3 regions of the Frigoribacterium sp. AC394 genome follow, and region 2 is predicted to be linked to each of the others. Evidence: predicted binding sites of a transcription regulator. Region 2 holds the regulator's gene; each other region holds the start of a gene.

Region 1 (7,059 bases), 1.9 Mb from region 2:
TTCGTGCCGTTGGTCGCGGTCTGCAGCACCCAGTGCATGGGCGTCTTGGGGATGTTCGTCGTGGTCGACGCCACGACGATGCCGTCGAGCAGGTAGCTGATCTTCTTCGGCGTCCACTCGATCGTGTAGGTGTGCCAGTCGGTGTACGAGGTCAGGGTGTCGACGGCCATGTCGTTGTTCCACGGAGTGCCGAGCTGGTGGTTGAAGGCCTTGGTCGAGCCGTCCAGGCTGCCTTCGGGGAAGTTGATCTCGCCGTTCGCCCAGGTCTCGGCGTCGTCCCAGAGGAGGAACGCGGTGCCGTAGCCGGGCAGGGCGTCGGCCTTCATCCGGATGCTGTAGCGCCCGTAGGTCTGGCCGCCCCACTGGCCGTTCATCAGGGGCACGGGTGCGGCGGCCCGCGGCACGCCGTCGGAGCCGGTGTGCAGGTGCATGTCGAGCAGCCCGTCGCGCACGGAGAGGATGTCGGACTCGTAGCGGCCGATCTGCCAGGTGTCGCCGAAGCCGTCGTAGCTCATCCACTGCTTCGCGTACGGACCGGGGAACTCGCCCTGGGCGATCGGGGTCGTGAAGTCGTCCTTGAAGTTCTGCGTCCACCCCGCGAGGTTCCCGTTCAGCAGGGTCTTCGAGGCGGCCGCCGCGTCCGTGGCCGTCTTGCCCGCGATGATCGAACCGGTGGCGGCCGAGGCGCTCTGCGTGCCCGTCGCGACGAGAGCCGTCGCGAGGAGTGCGCCGGCGATGATCGTGGCGCCGATCGGCAGCGATCGTGAGGATGTCCGTGTGACCATGTCGCGGTGTGCCTTCCTTGGGATTTCGGAAGGGCGAGCGGGTGCATCGGGGGGAGGGTCTGGCGCGTCCCATCGATCGCTCGATGGGGTACAGCACTCCGCGGTTCTTCGGGTTCCGCGGGGCGCGTCCAGTGTGCGCTCGGGGGACGGATGTCGTCATCCCCAAGACGGGTCGCCCTCGTTGGGGGGAGCGACAGGGCGTCTGTCCTCCTCCCTGTACCCCTGTCGACGCGAGACGTCTCGGACTCCCAGGCGGAGGGGCCCGGATGGAGGCGCGGCGGACGACGGAAGGCCCCGATCGCGGACGATCGGGGCCTTCTGAATGGAGCCGCCTGTCGGATTCGAACCGACGACCTTCGCTTTACAAGAGCACTGCGCTACCGGACTGCGCCAAGGCGGCTGACTCCACCACCCTACAAGCCCGGCGGCGAGGTCGGGAGCGACCTGGGATGGGCGCACGCCGTGCATCTTCCCGCCCGCGATTGGCGCGAGAGAGGTCATAAGTGGTGAAGTAGGGGGAGACGGCGTCGGCCGTCGCCCGGCCCGGATCACGAGGAGCCCCCATGACCAACATCCTGACCGCCATCGGTTCGATCGTGCTGCTGCTGATCAGCTTCGCGCTGTTCGCCTACTCGTTCGGGTCGGGCGAGCCGAACGCGATCATCTTCTTCGCCGGCATCGTCGCCATGACCGGCTCGTTCTGGCTGCCGATCACCTTCGTGGGCACGAGCCAGAAGACCTGGTGACCTCCGAGAGGCGCACATGATGAGACCCCGGTGCCTCGGCACCGGGGTCTCGTCGTGTCACGGGCGGGGCGGACCGCTCAGATGCCGATCGACCTCGATGCGCTTGCGCGGCTTGTCGGCGTCTCGCGGTCGATCGCGACCCCCGACGTAGAGCCAGCCCAGCAGCTTCTCGTCGCCCGTCAGACCGTGCGCGGCGTGGACCTCGGGGGCCCGGGTGTGCGTGCCGGATCGCCAGAAGACGCCCCAGCCCTCGTCGTCGAGCACGAGCGACAGCAGGTGGGCGACACCCGAGGCGACGCTCTCCTGCTCCCATTCGGGCACTTTGCGACTGGGCTTCGGAGACGAGACCACCGCGACGACCAGCGGTGCCCGCAGCGACTTCTGCTCGAGCTTCTCGGCGTCCTTGCCCACGGCGCCGTCGGCCGCCGCCAGCGACCGGCCGATCAGTCGGCGGTCGTCGCCCCTCAGCTCGATGAGCCGCCAGGGGCGCATCGACGAGTGGTCGGCGACGGTCGCCGCCGCCTCGACGGCTGCGACGAGCTGCTCGTGATCGGGGGCGTCGTCGGTGACCTTCGACCGCGATCGACGGCGGGCGGCCGCAGCCGCGACGGTGCTCACCGGGTCACTCGGCGGTGGAGGAGGCGTCGTCGCCCTCGCGGAAGCTGAGCGAGACGGAGTTCATGCAGTAGCGGTCGCCGGTCGGCGTGCCGAAGCCGTCGGGGAAGACGTGGCCCAGGTGCGAACCGCAGTTCGCGCACCGCACCTCGGTGCGGGTCATGCCGAGGCTGTCGTCGTCGATCAGCTGCACGGCCTCGGGGTTCACGGACTCGTAGAAGCTCGGCCAGCCGCAGTTGCTGTCGAACTTGGTGCCGCTCTTGAACAGCTCGGCGTTGCAGGCGGCGCAGGCGTAGACGCCGGCGCGGCTCTCGTCGAGCAGCTCGCCCGTCCATGGGCGCTCGGTCGCGGCCTCGCGCAGCACGGCGTACTGCTCGGGGCCGAGTTCTGCTCGCCACTGCTCTTCGGACTTCTCGACCTTGTACGACACGGGTGACTCCTCAGTTCTCGGGACTCCCCATTCAACACGGTCCCCCCGACAGTCATTCCAGGGCGGCGCCGTCGCCGGGCCGGCGGCACCCCGCCTCCCTAGAATCGCGGCATGCTCCTCGCCGACCGGTTCCGCAGCCACGCCGACGCGTCCGCCCGCGAGCAGTCCCCTCTGTACGCCGAGTGGTCGCTCGGGATCGCCGGCGACCCCGACGTGCTCGCGCTGATCGAGAGGGCTCCGGAGGCGCGGCGCCAGCCCGCCCTCGTGCTCGCCGTGTCGCGCTGGCTGGGCGCTCCCCTCGCACCGTGGCCCCGCCTCCGGGAGTGGATGCTCGCCCACCCCGACGCCCTCCTCGCCGAGCTCGCCCGTCGGACGACCCAGGTCAACGACGTCCGTCGCCTCGGGCCGGTCTCGCTCGCGCTGGCCAGGCTCGAGGGCCCGGTGGCCCTGCTCGAGGTCGGCGCCTCGGCGGGGCTCTGCCTGTTCCCCGACCGGTACGCGTTCCGGGCCGACGTCCGCGGCGCGGGCCGCGACGAGCAGGCGCGCTGGGGTGCGGCCGACAGCGAGGTCGTCGTCGAACTCGACGTCGACCTCGGAGACGCCGCCCTGCCGCACGACGGGTGGCCCCGCCGGGTCGTGCTGCCCGAGATCGTCTGGCGGGCCGGTCTCGACCTGGACCCCGTCGACGTCACCGACCCCGCAGCGGTCTCGTGGCTCGAGACGTCGCTGCCGCCCGGGCCGTCGGAGCGGGTGGACCTGCTGCGGCGGGCCGTCGCGATCACCCGGAGCGCGCCTCCTCGGCTCGTCCGCGGCGACGCCGTCGACGGGCTCCCCGCCCTGGCCTCGACCGCTCCGTCGGAGGCGCGGCTCGTCGTGGTCTCGACCGGCACGCTCGTCTATCTGCCCGGTCGCCGGCGCCAGGCCTTCGTCGACGCCGTGCGCGCCCTCGGCGCCACCTGGGTGTCGTACGAACGGCGCGACCTGCTGCACGACGTGGTGGCGGAGGTGCCCGAGGGCGTCGCTCCGGGCGACGGGTTCGCCGCGCTCGCCCTCGACGGCCGGGCCCTCGCCGTCGGCGACGCCCACGGCACGCGAGTGCGACTGCTCCACACCTGACCTGACGCGGAGGGCTGCGCCTGAGGCGACCCGGAGGCGGCCGCCCGTAGGATGACGACGATCGAGAGGGCGGGTGATGGGCGACAGCGGTGCGACTGGCGACGACGGGACTGTCATCGGGCTCTCCGAGCGCGACCGCGCGATCCTCGACCTCGAGCAGTCCACCACGGGGTCCGCGCGCCACAAGGAGGCCGTGATCCGACGCGATCTCGGTCTCTCGACGGCCCGGTACCAGCAGCTGCTCAACTCGCTCATAGACCGACCGGCTGCACTGGCCTACGCGCCGATGCTCGTGGGGCGTCTGCTCCGACTCCGCGACGCCCGCTCGTTCGCCCGCACGACCCGATCGTTCGGGCCGCCGACCCGCTGACCCGCAGCACGCCGACCCGCCGACAGAGCGCCCGACGCCCGCCGAACCGACGCCCGCCGACCCAGAGAAGACCGACAGCACATGCCGAAGTTCCCCCGCGACCGTTTCGACGACCTGCCCGCCGATCTGCAGAGGGTCGGCGCGCACCGGTCCACCCCGAAGCGGGGTCGTGGGCTGGTCGTCTTCGCCTGGGCCGCTCTCGCGACGGGCGTGCTGGTGGGCGGCGGTGTCGTCGCCCTGGGCGTGCTGAACGACAGCATCCAGTTCGACGCCCCCACGACGACCGCCACCGGGACGCCCGAGGCGGAGGCGCCCGACGACACCGCCTCCGCGACGCCGACCGGGACTCCCGTGACCGGCCCCGCCGACGTGGACCCCTCCGTCACGATCGCGGTGCTGAACGGGACGTCGACCGCGGGTCTCGCGACCGCCGCCTCCGCCGACCTCGAGGCCGCCGGGTACACCGTCGCCACCCAGGGCAACGCGGGCGACACCTCGGCCACGACCTCGACCGTCTACTACGCCGACGCCGCCGACGAGGGGGTCGCCCTCGGGCTCGCCCAGACCCTCGGCGTCACGGCGACGGCCGTCAGCTCGGCGTTCCCGAACGCGTCGGTGACGGTCGTGCTCGGCGCCGACTTCACGCCCTGAGGACGACCGGGCCGAGGAGGCGCGGGTCGCGATCACCGCGCACCGCACCTCCTCGGGTCGCCCGCGACGTCACTTGCACTCTCACCGGGCGAGTGCCAGAATCGTCACTGGCACTCGCGACACGTGAGTGCCAAAGCTTCTGCTTCATGACGTCCGGGAGGGACGAAAAACACACATGGCTAAGATCATTGCTTTTGACGAAGAGGCCCGTCGTGGCCTCGAGCGTGGCCTGAACATCCTGGCCGACGCGGTTAAGGTCACGCTCGGCCCGCGTGGTCGCAACGTCGTGCTCGAGAAGAAGTGGGGCGCCCCCACCATCACGAACGACGGTGTGTCCATCGCGAAGGAGATCGAGCTCGACGACCCGTTCGAGAAGATCGGTGCGGAGCTCGTCAAGGAGGTCGCGAAGAAGACCGACGACGTCGCCGGCGACGGAACCACCACCGCCACCGTGCTCGCTCAGGCGCTCGTCCGTGAGGGCCTCCGCAACGTCGCCGCAGGCGCCGACCCCATCTCGCTGAAGCGCGGCATCGAGAAGGCCGCTGCGGCCGTCTCGGCTCAGCTGCTCGCCGACGCGAAGGACATCGAGACCAAGGAGCAGATCGCGGCCACGGCTTCGATCTCCGCCGCCGACCCCACCATCGGCGCGCTGATCGCCGAGGCGATCGACAAGGTCGGCAAGGAGGGCGTCGTCACCGTCGAGGAGTCCAACACCTTCGGCACCGAGCTCGAGCTCACCGAGGGCATGCGCTTCGACAAGGGCTACCTGTCGCAGTACTTCGTCACCGACCCCGAGCGCCAGGAGGCCGTCTTCGAAGACGCCTACGTGCTCATCGTCAACTCGAAGATCTCGAACATCAAGGATCTCCTCCCCATCGTCGACAAGGTGATCCAGAGCGGCAAGCAGCTGCTCATCATCGCCGAGGACGTCGACGGCGAAGCGCTGGCGACCCTGGTCGTCAACAAGATCCGCGGCATCTTCAAGTCGGTCGCCGTCAAGGCCCCCGGCTTCGGCGACCGTCGCAAGGCCCAGCTGCAGGACATCGCGATCCTCACCGGTGGTCAGGTCATCGCCGAAGAGGTCGGCCTCAAGCTCGAGAACGCGACGCTCGACCTCCTCGGTCGTGCCCGCAAGGTCGTCATCACCAAAGACGAGACGACCATCGTCGAGGGTGCCGGCGACCCCGAGCAGATCGCCGGTCGCGTGCGTCAGATCCGCAGCGAGATCGAGGCGACCGACAGCGACTACGACCGTGAGAAGCTCCAGGAGCGTCTCGCGAAGCTGGCCGGCGGCGTCGCCGTCATCAAGGCCGGCGCTGCGACCGAGGTCGAGCTGAAAGAGCGCAAGCACCGCATCGAAGACGCCGTGCGCAACGCCAAGGCCGCCGTCGAAGAGGGCATCGTCGCCGGTGGTGGCGTCGCCCTCATCCAGGCCGGCAAGACCGCTCTGGCCGAGCTGCAGCTCGAGGGCGACGAGGCGACGGGTGCGAACATCGTCCGTGTCGCCATCGACGCTCCGCTGAAGCAGATCGCCTTCAACGCGGGCATGGAGCCCGGCGTCGTTGCCGACAAGGTCCGTGGCCTGCCCATCGGTCACGGCCTCAACGCCGCGACCGGCGAGTACGTCGACATGATCGCCGCCGGCATCATCGACCCCGCCAAGGTCACGCGCTCGGCGCTGCAGAACGCAGCCTCGATCGCCGGTCTGTTCCTCACGACCGAGGCCGTCGTCGCCGAGAAGCCCGAGAAGAACCCGGCCCCGGCCGGCGACCCCACGGGTGGCATGGACTTCTAGTCCGCACCGCACCACCGCACCACGCACAAGGGCGGCTCTCCTCCGGGAGGGCCGCCCTTCGGCGTGTGCGCCGCGGCACCCCGAGACTCGCGCGGCACCCCGAAAGCCGCGCAGCACCCCCCGAAGCCCGCGCAGCACCCCGAAACCCGCGCAGCACCCCGAGAAATGCGGGTGTTGCGCGGGTTTCGGGGTGTGGGGTGCGACGGCGGGCGCCGCGTGCCGCGAGCGCGGCGGGCGGCTAGGCGGGCTGCGGGGCGGTGGTGACAGCGGCGTCGGCGGGCATCAGGGGCAGGGCCACCTGGAACGTGGCGCCGCCGCCGGGGGTGTCGCGCACGTCGACGCTGCCGCCGTGCGCCGCGACGATGCCCGAGACGATCGCGAGCCCCAGGCCGCTGCCACCGGTGTCGCGGGTGCGCGACGAGTCCGCCCGCCAGAACCGCTGGAAGATCTTCTCGCGGATCTGCGGCGGGATGCCCTCGCCGTGGTCGACGATCGCGAACGTCGCGACGCCACGCCCCGGGTCCGACTGCACCACGATCTCGATCGGGCTG
Region 2 (7,059 bases):
AGGGCGGGATCGCCCGCCGCGAGCTCGACGACGTCTCGGTACGACGACGTCTTGGGGACGACCAGGAGGTGCACCGGCGCCTGGGGCTGGATGTCTCGGAAGGCGATGAGCCGGTCGTTCTCGAAGACGATGTCTGCGGGGATCTCACGCGAGACGATGCGGCTGAAGACGCTCGGCTCGGCGTCGGAGTTCTGCTGATCGGACATGGACGCCATCGTACCGGCGGCCCCCGACACTTCGCCGGTCGCGGGGACGGCCGGAGCCGCAGGCACGGCCACCGGCGCCGCCGCAGGCACATGAACCGCCGGCCGCAGGCCTACCAGCGCCCGAGCCGAACGCTGAGCACCGCTATCGCCGCCGGCCCGGCGGTCGACGTGCGCAGCACGGAGTCTCCCAGCCGCACCGGGGTCGCCCCCGCGGCCGCGAGCGTCTCGAGCTCGCCGGGCGAGATGCCGCCCTCGGGCCCGACCACCACCAGCACCGAGGAGGCGCCGGTCAGGTCGACCGCGGAGAGCGCGACCTCGGCGCTCGGCTCGAGCACGAGCACGCGCGCGTCGCCGGCCCGGGCCGCGATCGCCTTCGTCGTGGCGAGGCCGCCGACCTCGGGGCCCCAGGCGCGGACGGCCTGCTTGGTGGCCTCGCGGGTGATGGCGCGCCACCGGGTCAGCCCCTTCTCGACCTTGGGGCCCTCCCAGCGCGAGACGCTGCGCGCAGCCGCCCAGGGCACGACCTCGTCGACCCCGAGCTCCGTCGCCGCCTGGACGGCGAGCTCGTCGCGGTCCCCCTTGGCGAGGGCCTGCACGAGACCGAGCGTCACCACGGGGCGCGGGTGGTGCGCGACGGACTCCGTGAGCATGACGACGCGGTCGGCCCGCGCCTCCTGCACGATCCCCTCGGCGACGAGCCCTCGACCGTTGCCGACCCGGAGCGGATCGCCCACCCGCAGGCGGCTGACGGTCACCGCATGCCGCGCCTCCGCGCCGGTCAGGACGACGTCGCCGCCGACCGACGCGTCGTCGAGCGACTCGACGAGGTACGAGTGCGCCACGATCAGAAGTTCAGGAACCGGTCGCGCAGCTTGCCGAACAGCCCCTGCTGGAACTGCGACAGCTCGGGCCCCTGACCGCGTCGACCCGACGCGAACTTCTCGATGAGCTCGCGCTCTTTGTGGCTGAGCTTGGTCGGGGTCACCACCTGGACGCCGATCTTCAGGTCGCCTCGGCCGGTGCCGCGCAGCTTGGTGATGCCGCGGTCGCGGATGGTGATGATGTCGGCGCTCTGGGTGCCGGGCTTGATCTCGAGCTCGACCTCGCCGTCGATGCCGGTCAGCGTCGTCGACGTGCCGAGGATCGCGTCGGCCATCTGCACCTCGAGCGTCGCCAGCAGGTCGTCGCCGTCGCGGCTGTAGGTGTCGTGGTGCTTGACCTTGACCTCGAGGTAGAGGTCGCCGTTCGGCCCGCCGGCCTGGCCGACCTCGCCCTGACCGGGCAGCTGCAGTCGGAGACCCGTGTCGACGCCCGCGGGGATGTCGATCGGGATGGTGCGGCGCGCACGGACGCGACCCTGCCCCTGGCAGGTGGCGCACGGGTTGGGGATGACCGTGCCGTAGCCGCGGCAGGTGCCGCACGGGCTCGACGTCATGACGTTGCCGAGCAGCGAGCGGACGGTGCGCTGGATCTGACCCGATCCGTTGCAGATGTCGCAGGTCTGGGGCGAGGTGCCGGGCGCGCAGCACGAGCCGTTGCAGGTCTCGCAGAGCACGGCCGTGTCGACCTCGATGTCGCGCTGCGTTCCGAAGACGATGTCGTCGAGCTCGACCTCGAGGCGCAGCAGCGCGTCTTGACCGCGCTCGCGCCGCGATCGCGGACCCTGCCGCTGACCGCCGCCTCCGCCGCCGAAGAACGCGTCGAAGATGTCGCCGAAGCCCGCGGCCCCGCCGCCGCCCCCGCCGCCGAACCCGGCCTGCGGGCCGAGGTCGTAGCGCTCGCGCTGCTGCGGGTCGCTCAGGACGTCGTAGGCGTGCGTGACGTCTTTGAAGCGCTCGGACGCGTCGGCGCTCGGGTTCACGTCGGGGTGCAGCTCGCGGGCGAGTCTGCGGTACGCCTTCTTGATCTCTTCGGGCGTCGCCGACCGGTCGACTCCGAGCACGTCGTAATGATCTGCCACTTGTTTCGTCTACCTCTTGGTGTCGTAGCTGGAAGGTGGGGGAAGAAGGGGAGGCCGAGGAGGCGCGGGTCGGGTCTCAGCGCTCGGCGAGGGTCGACGACAGGTAGCGGGCCACCGCGCGGACGGCCGCCATGTTCGACGAGTAGTCCATCCGCAGGGGGCCGAGCACGCCGATGCGGGCGATCTCGCTGCCCGACGAGGTGTAGCCGCTCGCCAGGACCGAGGTCTGCGCGAGCCCGAACGAGGCGTTCTCGCGACCGATGCTGGCCACCACGTCGACGGCGTCGAGTTGCATCTCGCCGAAGAGCCGGAGCAGCGCGACCTGTTCTTCGATGGCCTCGAGCACAGGATAGAGGTTGCCGCTGAAGTCGTCGCCGGTACGGACGAGATTCGCCGCGCCCGACATGACGAGACGGTCCTGGCGGCCCGCGGCCAGCTGTTCGACGAGGCTCGCGACGACGCGACGCACGATGGCCGCGAGGTCGGGCCGGAAGCGCTCCGGCAGGTCGCTGAGCGATCGGGCGGCGTCGCTGAGCGCGGCGCCCCCGACGACGGCGTTGACCGACGCCCGCAGCTCGGAGAGGAACACCTCGTCGACGGGCGTGGGCAGATCGATCAGGCGCTGCTCGACCTGGCCGCTGTCGGTGATGAGGACGGTCATCACCCGCGTCTCGCCGAGGCTGACCAGCTCGATGTGCCGCACGCGTGCCCGCGAGAACGAGGGGTACTGCACGAGCGCGACCTGGTTGGTCAGCTGCGAGAGGAGTCGGACCGTGCGCCCGAGGACCTCGTCGAGATCGGTCGAGTCGCCGAGGAACGTCTCGATGGCCTGACGCTGCGCCGAGGTGAGCGGACGCAGATCGGCCAGCTCGTTGACGAAGAGGCGGTAGCCCTTGTCGGTCGGGACCCGGCCCGACGACGTGTGAGGCGCCGTGATCAGCTTCTCCTCTTCGAGGAGGGCCATGTCGTTGCGGATCGTCGCGGCCGACACGCCGAACTGGTGCCGCTCGACGATCGACTTCGAGCCGACGGGCTCACGGGAGGCGACGTAGTCGTGCACGATGACACGGAGGACTTCGAGTCCGCGTTCCGAGACCACGACGCACCTCTCTTCCGACTGTCTGGCACTCGCCGTACCAGACTGCCAATCCTACGTCACGTGCGCCACGCGACCTACACCCGGCGTACTCGGCATCCGGAGCTCCCTACGGCCCGCGGGGTGGTCTGCCCTAGGGTGAGGCCATGACCGACATGCCTCCTTCGCAACCGAACGACCCCCGCGCGGGCCAGCAGCCCTTCGGCCAGCAGCCGAACGGCCAGCCGCCCTACAGCCAGCAGCCGAACGGCCAGCCGCCCTACGGTCACCAGGGGCAGCCGTCCGTCCCGCCGATGCGTCCGGAGGACGAGAAGCTCTGGGCGACGCTGATCCACCTCGGCGGCATCCTGTTCTGGATCGTCCCCGCACTGGTGGGCTACCTCGTCCTGAAGGACCGCGGCCCGTTCATCCGCGAGCACACCCGTGCCGCCCTGAACTTCCAGATCACCATGGCCATCGTGCTGGTCGCGTCGGGTCTGCTCAGCGTCATCATCATCGGGGCCATCACCGGCTTCGCCGCCGGCGTCGTCATCGTGATCTTCTCGATCATCGCCGCCGTCGCCGCCAACCGCGGCCAGTACTACAAGTACCCGCTGACCTTCGAGTTCATCAAGAACTGAGGCACGGAACCGAACGAAGGGCGCACCTCCCGAAGGAGGCGCGCCCTTCGTCGTCCGTCGAGCTCGCGACGGTCACGGGGCCCGCTCTACGACGGCAGGAGTCGGCGGACGACCGCGTCGGCCATGAGGCGGCCCTCGCGGGTCAGCACGACACGCCCCTGGAGGGCGGGGCGACCCTCGACCCAGCCGTCGGCGATGAGCCCGGCGACGGCCTGACGACCGTCGTCGTCGAGTTCGGACACCGGCAGCCCCTCGCGGATCCGGACACCGAGGAGGACCCGCTCGACCCGACGCGTCTCGTCGTCGAGGGTCTCGCGGCCTGCGCCCGGCGACTGCTCGGCCGCCATGCGCTGCTGGTAGGCCGCCGGGTGCTTGACGTTCCACCAGCGGACTCCCCCGACGTGGCTGTGCGCGCCCGGGCCGACCCCCCACCAGTCGTGGCCCTGCCAGTAGGCGAGATTGTGCCGGGAGCGGTGGTCGACTCCGCGCGACCAGTTGCTCACCTCGTACCAGTCGTAGCCGTCGGCCGCCAGGCGGTCGTCGGCCACCTCGTACATGTCGGCCGCGAGGTCGTCGTCCGGCGTCGCGACCTCGCCGCGGCGGATCTGGCGGGCCAGCTTCGTGCCGTCCTCGACGATGAGCGCGTACGCCGAGAGGTGATCGGGCTGCTGCGCGATCGCGACGTCGAGGGAGCGCTTCCAGTCGTCGAGCGTCTCGCCGGGGGTGCCGTAGATCAGGTCGAGGCTGACGTCGAGGCCCGCCTCGCGAGCCCACTCGACGACGAGCGGGATGCGCTCGGGGTCGTGGGTGCGCTCGAGGGTCGCCAGCACGCTCGGCACGGCCGACTGCATGCCGAAGCTGACCCTCGTGAAGCCGGACGCCTTGAGCGCCCGGAGGTAGTCGGCGTCGACGCTGTCGGGGTTCGCCTCGGTGGTCACCTCGGCGCCGTCGACGAGACCCCAGGTGTCGACGACCGCGTGCAGCATCTCGGCCAGGTCGGACTGCGGCAGCATCGTCGGCGTACCGCCGCCGAAGAAGACGGTCGACGCGGGTCGCGCCGGCAGACCGGCCTCGGCGAGGACGCGACCACCGAGCGCGACCTCGGCGACGGCCTGCCCGGCGTAGTCGTCGCGCTTGGCGCCGCGCAGCTCGTCGCCGGTGTACGTGTTGAAGTCGCAGTAGCCGCAGCGGACACGGCAGAACGGGACGTGCAGGTAGACGCCGAAGTTGCGCTGGTCGGCCCCCGCGACGACCGACGACGGGAGACCGCCGTCGACGGGTGCGGGGTCACCGAGCGGGAGGGTGCTCGGCACCCTCAGTCGTCCAGCCGACGGAGGGTCGGGTCTTCGGGGGCGGTCTCGGGCGACTCGGCAGCCGTGATCGCCGCCGCGTCGAGGTCCGTCTCGGGCTCGGGGCCGGGCTCGCTGATCGACAGCGCCCGGAGGTAGCGACGCGTGTACAGGGCCTGCGTGCGCTTCATGAACGGCTCGACGAGCTTCCAGCGGAGCGACGACGGACGCGAGAACGAGCGGATCGAGAGCCAGACCGAGCCGTCGTCGGTCTGATCGACGATCCACGACTCCTCGCCGCTCTCGGGGTGCCCGTCGAGGGTGCCGTAGGCGAATCCCTTGCGCTTGGGCTCGTCGATCACGTAGACCACCCTGACCGGCGCCTCCACCTTGCGCCCGTAGGCCTCGATGGTGAGCGTCGCGGTCGTCCCGGCCGTGAGCAGGGGCGTGCCGTCGGGGGCGAAGCGCGCCTCGTCGGGCGAGCGCGACCAGTGCGCCGGGTCGACGGGTGCGCCGTTCTCGTCGAAGGTGACGGGCGTGTAGCCGCCCTCCTCGAGGGGCGGGACGACGTCGACCCGGACCTCGATGCCGCTGCGGCGCTGGATCTGCCAGGTCATCGTCGCGATCCAGGCCGCCTCGAACCGGGCGTCGCCGTGACCGACGCGGGTGCGGTACTCGGCGGGTGTGAAGCCCGTCGGCGGGTACTGCATCAGGTCGGGGGCCTGCGTGGCCCCGACCTCGCCGTACGTCGTACGGGTCTCGGTGTACGTCGCGCGTCTCATGCGACTACTTCTTGTCTTTCTTCTCGGTGTCACCCGAGAGCGCGGCGATGAACGCCTCCTGCGGCACCTCGACGCGACCGATGGTCTTCATGCGCTTCTTGCCCTCCTTCTGCTTCTCGAGCAGCTTGCGCTTTCGCGAGATGTCGCCTCCGTAGCACTTGGCGAGGACGTCCTTCCGCATGGCGCGGATGCTCTCGCGCGCGATGATGCGCGCTCCGATGGCGGCCTGGATGGGGACCTCGAACTGCTGACGCGGGATCAGCTCGCGGAGGCGCCCGGTCATCAGCACCCCGTAGGCGTACGCCTTGTCGCGGTGGACGATCGCACTGAAGGCGTCGACCGTCTCGCCCTGCAGCAGGATGTCGACCTTGACGAGGTCCGCCTCCTGGTCGCCGATGGGCTCGTAGTCGAGGCTCGCGTAGCCGGCCGTCTTCGACTTGAGGCTGTCGAAGAAGTCGAACACGATCTCGCCGAGCGGGATCGAGTAGCGGATCTCGACACGGTCTTCGCCGAGGTACTCCATGCCGAGCAGATTGCCGCGGCGCTGCTGGCAGAGCTCCATGATGACGCCGACGTAGTCTTTCGGCGCCAGGATCGCGGCCTTCACCATGGGCTCGCTGACGCTCGCGATCTTGCCCCCGGGGAACTCGCTCGGGTTCGTCACTGTGATGGTCTTCTTGTCGTCGGTCATGACCTCGTAGACGACGCTCGGGGCCGTGGTGATGAGGTCGAGGCCGAACTCGCGCTCGAGGCGCTCGGTGATGATCTCGAGGTGCAGCAGACCCAGGAACCCGCAGCGGAAGCCGAAGCCGAGCGCGACGGACGTCTCGGGCTCGTAGACCAGCGCGGCGTCCGACAGCTTCAGCTTGTCGAGCGCCTCGCGGAGGTCGGGGTAGTCGCTGCCGTCGATCGGGTAGAGGCCCGAGTAGACCATCGGGAGGGGCTCGACGTAGCCGGCCAGCGCCTCCGTCGCGGGCTTCGCCGCCGTGGTGACGGTGTCGCCGACCTTCGAGAGCCGCACGTCTTTGACGCCGGTGATGAGGTAGCCGACCTCGCCGACCGAGAGCCCCTGGCTCGGCGTGGGCTCGGGCGACGAGACGCCGATC
Region 3 (7,059 bases), 1.7 Mb from region 2:
CCTGAAGCTGAGGGGCGACTACCTCGCCATCGTCACCATCTGCGCGGCGGAGATCATCCGCATGGTCGGCAGATCGAGCATCCTGACCGACGTCACCGGCGGCTCGAACGGCATCACCGGCTCGTCGTACCGCGACGCCTTCACCGCCCTCTCGCCCCTGCCCGACGGTCAGACCACGATCCTCTGGTTCACCTACGACAACAACGGGGTCAGCGGCTGGTGGATCCGCATCGTGGCCTGGGGCCTCGTCGCCCTGCTCTGCGTGATCGTGTTCCTGCTCAGCCGCAGCCCCTGGGGTCGTGTGCTCAAGGGCATCCGCGAAGACGAGGACGCCGTGCGCAGCCTCGGCAAGAACGTCTTCTCGTACAAGATGCAGGCGCTCGTCTTCGGTGGTGTGATCGGCTCGCTCGCCGGGATCATCTACGTGCTGCCCTCGTCGGTGCAGCCCGACGCGCTCGGCCGCTCGACGACCTTCTTCATCTGGACGGCCCTGCTGCTCGGCGGCGCCGCGACGGTGTTCGGGCCCGTGCTCGGCGCGATCCTCTTCTTCGTCGTGCGACTGCTGATCCGCACCCTGGCCGGCGACTTCATCCCCGCGAGCATCATGAGCAACCAACAGGCCGACCAGTTCTCGTACGTGCTCGTCGGCGTCGCCCTCATGTGCCTGATCATCTTCAGGCCACAGGGGATCCTCGGTAACAAGAAGGAGCTGTCGTTCAGTGTCTGAGACAACCACGACCGGTGGCCGCGCACGCAAGGCCGGCTACGACTACGACCGCGACGCCCTCCGCGCCAAGCTGACCGGCGTCGACCGCACCCCGGGCTCGTCGAAGCCCGACCCCATCCTGACCGTCGACAACGTCGTGCGTCGCTTCGGCGGCATGACCGCCGTCGACGTCGGACACGTGGAGGTGCAGCGCGGCGCGATCACGGCGCTGATCGGCCCGAACGGGGCCGGCAAGACGACCTTCTTCAACCTGCTGACCGGCTTCGACAAGGCCTCGTCGGCCCCCACCGCGTTCAACCGCGGCGAGGGCACGGCGAAGTGGGTCTTCGACGGCAAGCCGATGGGCAACGTCGGCGCCGCCAAGGTGGCGCGCGCCGGCATGGTGCGCACCTTCCAGCTGACGAAGGCGCTGTCGCGGCTGACCGTCATGCAGAACATGCTGCTCGGCGCCCGCGACCAGCCCGGCGAGAACTTCTTCGTCGGCATCGTCCCGCCGCTCTGGAAGGCCCGCGAGCGCGAGATCACGGCGAAGGCCGAAGATCTGCTGAAGCGGTTCAAGCTCGACGACAAGCGCGACGACTACGCCGGCAGCCTGTCGGGCGGCCAGCGCAAGCTGCTCGAGATGGCCCGCGCCCTCATGAGCGACCCCGAGATGATCATGCTCGACGAGCCGATGGCCGGCGTGAACCCGGCGCTGACCCAGTCGCTGCTCGGTCACATCCAGAGCCTGCGGGACGAGGGCACCACGGTGCTCTTCGTCGAGCACGACATGCACATGGTGCGCCACATCTCGGACTGGGTGATCGTGATGGCCGAGGGCAAGGTCGTGGCCGAGGGCCCCGCCGACACCGTCATGGACGACCAGGCCGTGATCGACGCCTACCTCGGTGCGCACCACGACACCGACCTGGGCGACGACTCGCTGCTGACGGACGCGGTGCTCGAGGAGCTCGAGCAGGAGGTGGCCGCAGAGGACGCGGCCCGCGCGGACGACGCGACCAGCGCCTCCTCGGCCACCGGCGGCGGCATCGCCGGACGCGACCTGCCCGGCTCACCCGACCCCTCGACCCCCGCCGCCACCAACGCGGCGGACGACCAGCAGACCGGAGACAAGAAGGCATGAGCGCCTCGACCACGCAGATGCACCCGGGAACCGAGAAGTTCGCGGGCATCGAACCGATCATGAACGCCAGCGACCTCGTGGCGGGCTACTTGCCCGGGGTCAACATCCTGAACGGCTGCGACCTGGTCTGCTACCCGGGCGAGCTGATCGGCATCATCGGCCCGAACGGCGCCGGCAAGTCGACCCTGCTGAAGGCGCTGTTCGGCCTCGTCAAGATCCACTCGGGCGCCGTCACCCTCGGCGGCGAGGACATCACGAACCTCAAGGCCAACAAGCTCGTGCAGGCCGGCGTCGGCTTCGTGCCGCAGACGAACAACGTGTTCCCGTCGCTGACCATCGAGGAGAACCTGCAGATGGGGATGTTCCTGCGCCCCAAGAAGTTCGCCGAGCGGCTCGAGTACATCTACGACCTGTTCCCGGTGCTCGCCGACCGTCGCGGTCAGCGGGCCGGATCGCTGTCGGGCGGTGAGCGGCAGTCGGTCGCCATGGCGCGCGCGCTCATGATGGACCCGAAGGTGCTGCTGCTCGACGAGCCGTCCGCGGGCCTGTCGCCGGTGCGCCAGGACGAGACGTTCATCCGCACCCGCCGCATCAACAAGGCCGGCGTCTCGGTGATCATGGTCGAGCAGAACGCCCGCCGCTGCCTGCAGATCTGCGACCGCGGCTACGTGCTCGACCAGGGGCGCAACGCCTACTCGGGTACCGGCCGCGAGCTCGCCGACGACCCGAAGGTGATCGAGCTCTACCTGGGCACGCTCGCGAAGGACGTCGACGACTCGCACTGACGCCGACGCGCCACCCGCATCGCCCGGAGGCCCCGCACGCTCGACGTGCGGGGCCTCCGTCGTGCCGTGGCGGCATCGTCCCGCCCCGCGCCCCCACGGTGGGCGGAAAACGCCGTTCCGCAGGCCGCCAAGGGCATCTTCTGACCACCGAAGCACGCACGACGCTGCGCCCCGCACGCGCACCCGTGCCGCGCCCCCAGGGTGGGCGGAAAGCGCCCCACGTGACGCCGCCAAGGGCCGTTTCCGACCACCCGGGCCGTGGTGCGGGCCGGCGGCGGCACCCGGGCGCACGACGGAGGCCCCGGCGCATACGCGCCGGGGCCTCCGCAGAAGAGGGGATCGGGTTACTGGACCGTGCCCTCGACCGCCGTCTGGTAGACGATCTTGTTGTCGCCGTCGAACTTGTAGATGCCGATGAAGGCGCTCGACGGGTCGTTCTGGTCGTCGAATGCTCCGATGCCCGAGGGGCCGGTGTAGGAGATGTCGTCGCCGGCCTCGATCGCCGTCTTGCAGTCGGCGAAGGTCGAGCACTCGGTACCGCCGTCAGCACCCGACACCGCGGCCATGTTGGCCTGGATGGTGCCGGAGTCCGTTCCGCCGCCCTTCACCGCGGCGAGCGCGGCGAGCATGGTGGCGTCGTAGGACTCCTGTGCGTACGAGTAGTCGGTCAGCGCCGAGCCCGCGCTCTCCTGGTAGTACGTGTTGAAGCGCTCCTGCAGGTCGGACGACGGGAACGCACCGGGGATGGTGCCCTGGGCGCCCTCGAGGGTGCCCGGGTCGAAGTCCTCGCTGTAGTCGGCCGTGTTGCCGTCGGACATGTAGATGGTGGTCATGTCCGCACCCTGGGCGACGAGCTCGGGGACGATCGACTTGGTCTCGTCGAACGCGAGGATCACGATCGCGTCGGGGTCGGTGGCCAGGGCCGCCGTCACCTCGGACGAGAAGGTGGTCTGACCGGGAGGGAACTCCTGGCCTTCGCCGGTGCCGCCGTAGACGACGGTGCCGCCCGAGGCCTCGACGGACTCCTGCACGGAGTCGCGGAGACCGGTGCCGTAGGTGTCGTTGAAGACGAGGAACGCGACGTTGGCGCGACCGTCGTTGACGATCTGGGTGCCGAGCGCCGACCCCTGGACGGAGTCCGGCGGCGCGGTGCGGAAGTAGTACGACGAGTAGCCGCTGAGCGAGGACGCCGTGTTGGCGGGCGAGATCTCGACGATGCAGGCGGCGGTCAGCTGGTCGATGACGTTCAGCGTGACGCTGGACGACTCGGCGCCGATCGCGACCGGGACCTTCGCGTCGATGAGCTGCGTCGCTGCGGCGCTCGAGACGGTGAGGTCGTTGCTGTCGCCGGAGTCGGTGCGGGGTTCGACCGTGACGTCCTGGTCGAGCACGCCACCGGCGGCGTTGATGTCCTCGACGGCGAGACCGATGCCGGCCTCGGCGGGCGGAGCGAGGTAGGCGAGGGTTCCCGTGTTCGGCAGGATCGTGCCGATGCGGAGCGCGTCCTGTCCGGGGCTGCTGGGAGCCTCGCACGATGCTGCGGGGTCGGCCTTTTGCGAAGCCGAAGGCGACGACGACGCGCCGTCCTCCGGAGTCGACGACGTCGACGAACAGGCGGCCAGCAAGACGGAGGCGGCCCCTGCGAGCGCCAGAGCCTTCAGGCCTTTGGTGGATCGGATCATCCGTAGTCCCTTTCGTGAAGCGCGGAGAGCCGGACCGACACTAGGCAGACGGTCCTCGCGATTGAGTAGAAACTAGGGCTGGATTGTTTCTGGCGTGTGTTCTGGTCGTCACTGGACCGTTTCGTTAGCAATTCGTGACTTGCGCTCAATACCGCGATTCCGCCGCGACGATCGCACCGCGTCGACGGAGAGCACGATGAGCGCGACCCAGACGATCGCGAAGCCGATCCAGCGGGTGACCGGCATCTCTTCGTGCAGCAGCACCACGCCGACGATCAGCTGGAGCACCGGTGCGAGGTACTGCGTGAGACCGATCGTGGCCAGAGGGAGACGACGCGCGGCGGCGGCGAAGAGGAGCAGGGGCACCGCGGTGACGATGCCCGAGCTGATCACGGTCAGGGTGTGGACGACCGACACGGAGCCGAAGTCGACCCCGCCGCCGACCCCCGTGACGGCCATGACGACGAGAGCCGCCCCGGCCACCGGGGTCATCAGCATCGTCTCGAGCGTGAGACCGCCGATGGCGTCGACCCGCCCGCCGACCTGCTTCTTGACGAGACCGTAGAGACCGAACGAGGACGCGAGCACGAGCGACACCCACGGCACGTCGCCGGTGCCGATCGCGATGACCAGCACGGCGACGCCGCTGAGGCCGACGGCCGCCCACTGCGCGGGTCGCAACCGCTCGCGCAGGACGACGACGGCCAACAGCACGGTCACGATCGGGTTGATGAAGTACCCCAGGGCGGCCTCGACGACGTGCCCGGCGAGGGCGGCGGTGATGAAGACCGTCCAGTTGACGACGATGAAGACGCCGGCGAGCCCCATGGTCGCGACGAGACGGGGCTGCCGCAGCAGGCGGACGAACGCGGGGAAGCCCCTGGTCGCGGCGAGCAGCGCGAGGCAGAACACGAGCGAGAAGACGATGCGCCAGGCGACGATCTCGAACGGCCCCGACGGCGACATCAGCAGGAAGAACACGGGCAGGACGCCCCAGAGGCCGTACGCGCCGATCGCGAACGCGAGCCCGGATCGGGCGCCCCCGCCGGCGGTACCGGGCGAGCCGCCGCCCTGCGTCTCGGAGACGAGCGGGGCGGCGGAAGCCGAGGAGGCGCGGGGGCGGCTGGTGGTCACGTCACGACTGTAGGCCGGGCGACCGACACCGCGACACGTCCACCTCCGACAGGGTGGCGCTTCCGACCGCCGTTCTCAGGAGGCGCGGCCGGTGGAGGAGGCGACCCGCGCCTCCTGCGGCCTCTCAACGACGAGAACCCCCGCCGAAGCGGGGGTTCTCGAGGAGCTGCGTCGACCGACTAGCGGACGACGACGGCGAGGACGTCGCGGGCCGAGAGGACGAGGAAGTCCTCTCCGCCGTACTTGACCTCGGTTCCGCCGTACTTGCTGTAGATGACCTTGTCGCCGACGGCGACGTCGAGCGGCACACGGTTGCCGTTGTCGTCGATGCGACCCGGACCGACGGCGACGACGTCGCCCTCTTGGGGCTTCTCTTTCGCGGTGTCGGGGATCACAAGGCCGGAAGCCGTGGTCTGCTCGGCTTCGACCTGCTGGATGACGATGCGATCTTCGAGCGGCTTGATGGAGACCGACACGGTTGCCTCTACTTTCTCGGAACTTCGAAAAACGTGGGTTGGCACTTGCCACGTGCGAGTGCCAGAAACAACTGTAGGGCGTCACTGGCACTCGGTCAATCCGAGTGCCAGTGATGCGCGTCGGTCTCGTCGACCCCGGGCCCCGCACCTCGCCGGATGCGTGAGACTGGACGACATGGATGCGTCGGAGCTGCTCGAAGTCCTCTCTCCCGAGGGGCTGCGGCTGCTCGACTCCCTCCCCCGTGGCGCGCCTCCGACGACGTCGTGTCGTCGGTCGCCGCGCTGCGGAAGCAGGGCCACCCCGCCGAGCGCGTGTCGGCCGTGCTGACCCAGGCGCGCCTCCGCAGCAAGGCGGAGGGGAAGTTCGGCGAGTTCGCCAGTCGCATGCTCTTCACCGAGGCCGGGCTCGAGCAGGCCACGCGCCTCGGCGTCGCCGCCCGCCATGCCGACCGCTACCGCTCGGCCGGACTCACCAGCGTCGCCGACCTCGGCTGCGGCATCGGCGGCGACGCCCTGGCGTTCGCGGCCCTCGACCTCGACGTGCTGGCCGTCGACCGCGACGAGGTGACCGCCGCCGTGGCCTCGTACAACCTGTCTCCGTGGTCGTCGTCGCGAGTCCGTCAGGGCGACGCCGAGACGACCGACCTGACCGATGTGCAGGGCGTGTTCCTCGACCCCGCGCGACGCACCGGCGGGCACAGCGCCACGAAGCGGATCGCCGATCCGGCCGACTGGTCGCCGTCGCTCGACGTCGCGTTCGCCTTCGCCGACCGCCTGCCGACGGGCGTGAAGCTCGGCCCGGGGATCGACCGCGACCTCCTGCCCCACGACGCCGAGTGCCAGTGGATCTCGGTCGATCGCGACGTGGTCGAGGCCGGGGTCTGGTTCGGACCGCTCGCCCGGGCCGGGGTGGGCCGGTCCGCCCTGGTGATCAGCGCCTCCGGGGCGGCGGAGCTGACGGCGCCCGCCGACTCGGACGACGTCGAGGTGGGCGACCTCGGCGAATGGCTGTACGAACCCGACGGCGCCGTGATCCGCGCACGTCTGATCGGCGACCTGGCCCGCTCGATCGACGCCCGCATGATCAGCCGCGACATCGCCTGGCTGACGACCGACGAGCGGATCGAGACCC

The links. The regulator HrcA, encoded in region 2, represses chaperone genes, less so after heat shock. The targets are predictions, from matches to a motif close to TTNGCACTCGNNNNNNNCGAGTGCNAA.
Region 1: a site for HrcA is predicted at 4,821-4,847, ahead of groL (chaperonin GroEL). Genes of this name have one in related genera too.
Region 3: a site for HrcA is predicted at 6,012-6,038, ahead of groES (co-chaperone GroES). Genes of this name have one in related genera too.

Annotation. Positions count from the first base shown of each region.
Region 1 covers NZ_OZ409834.1:2,408,159-2,415,217, forward strand. The annotation lists gene ACZZY9_RS11165 (family 16 glycosylhydrolase) at 1-785, opposite strand, end outside; tRNA gene ACZZY9_RS11170 (tRNA-Thr) at 1,109-1,185, opposite strand; gene ACZZY9_RS11175 (hypothetical protein) at 1,349-1,531, shown strand; gene ACZZY9_RS11180 (nitroreductase family protein) at 1,589-2,149, opposite strand; gene msrB (peptide-methionine (R)-S-oxide reductase MsrB) at 2,154-2,576, opposite strand; gene ACZZY9_RS11190 (DUF2332 family protein) at 2,688-3,692, shown strand; gene ACZZY9_RS11195 (DUF3263 domain-containing protein) at 3,769-4,062, shown strand; gene ACZZY9_RS11200 (LytR C-terminal domain-containing protein) at 4,144-4,713, shown strand; gene groL (chaperonin GroEL) at 4,889-6,508, shown strand; gene ACZZY9_RS11210 (sensor histidine kinase) at 6,747-7,059, opposite strand, start outside.
Region 2 covers NZ_OZ409834.1:525,674-532,732, forward strand. The annotation lists gene ACZZY9_RS02395 (histidine triad nucleotide-binding protein) at 1-206, opposite strand, end outside; gene ACZZY9_RS02400 (16S rRNA (uracil(1498)-N(3))-methyltransferase) at 317-1,048, opposite strand; gene dnaJ (molecular chaperone DnaJ) at 1,051-2,166, opposite strand; gene hrcA (heat-inducible transcriptional repressor HrcA) at 2,243-3,265, opposite strand; gene ACZZY9_RS02415 (DUF4870 domain-containing protein) at 3,409-3,882, shown strand; gene hemW (radical SAM family heme chaperone HemW) at 3,969-5,195, opposite strand; gene ACZZY9_RS02425 (DUF1990 family protein) at 5,198-5,953, opposite strand; gene lepA (translation elongation factor 4) at 5,958-7,059, opposite strand, start outside.
Region 3 covers NZ_OZ409834.1:2,242,265-2,249,323, reverse strand. The annotation lists gene ACZZY9_RS10505 (branched-chain amino acid ABC transporter permease) at 1-727, shown strand, start outside; gene ACZZY9_RS10500 (ABC transporter ATP-binding protein) at 798-1,850, shown strand; gene ACZZY9_RS10495 (ABC transporter ATP-binding protein) at 1,868-2,635, shown strand; gene ACZZY9_RS10490 (ABC transporter substrate-binding protein) at 2,980-4,317, opposite strand; gene rarD (EamA family transporter RarD) at 4,426-5,451, opposite strand; gene groES (co-chaperone GroES) at 5,631-5,927, opposite strand; partial or broken gene ACZZY9_RS10475 (class I SAM-dependent methyltransferase) at 6,103-7,059, shown strand, end outside.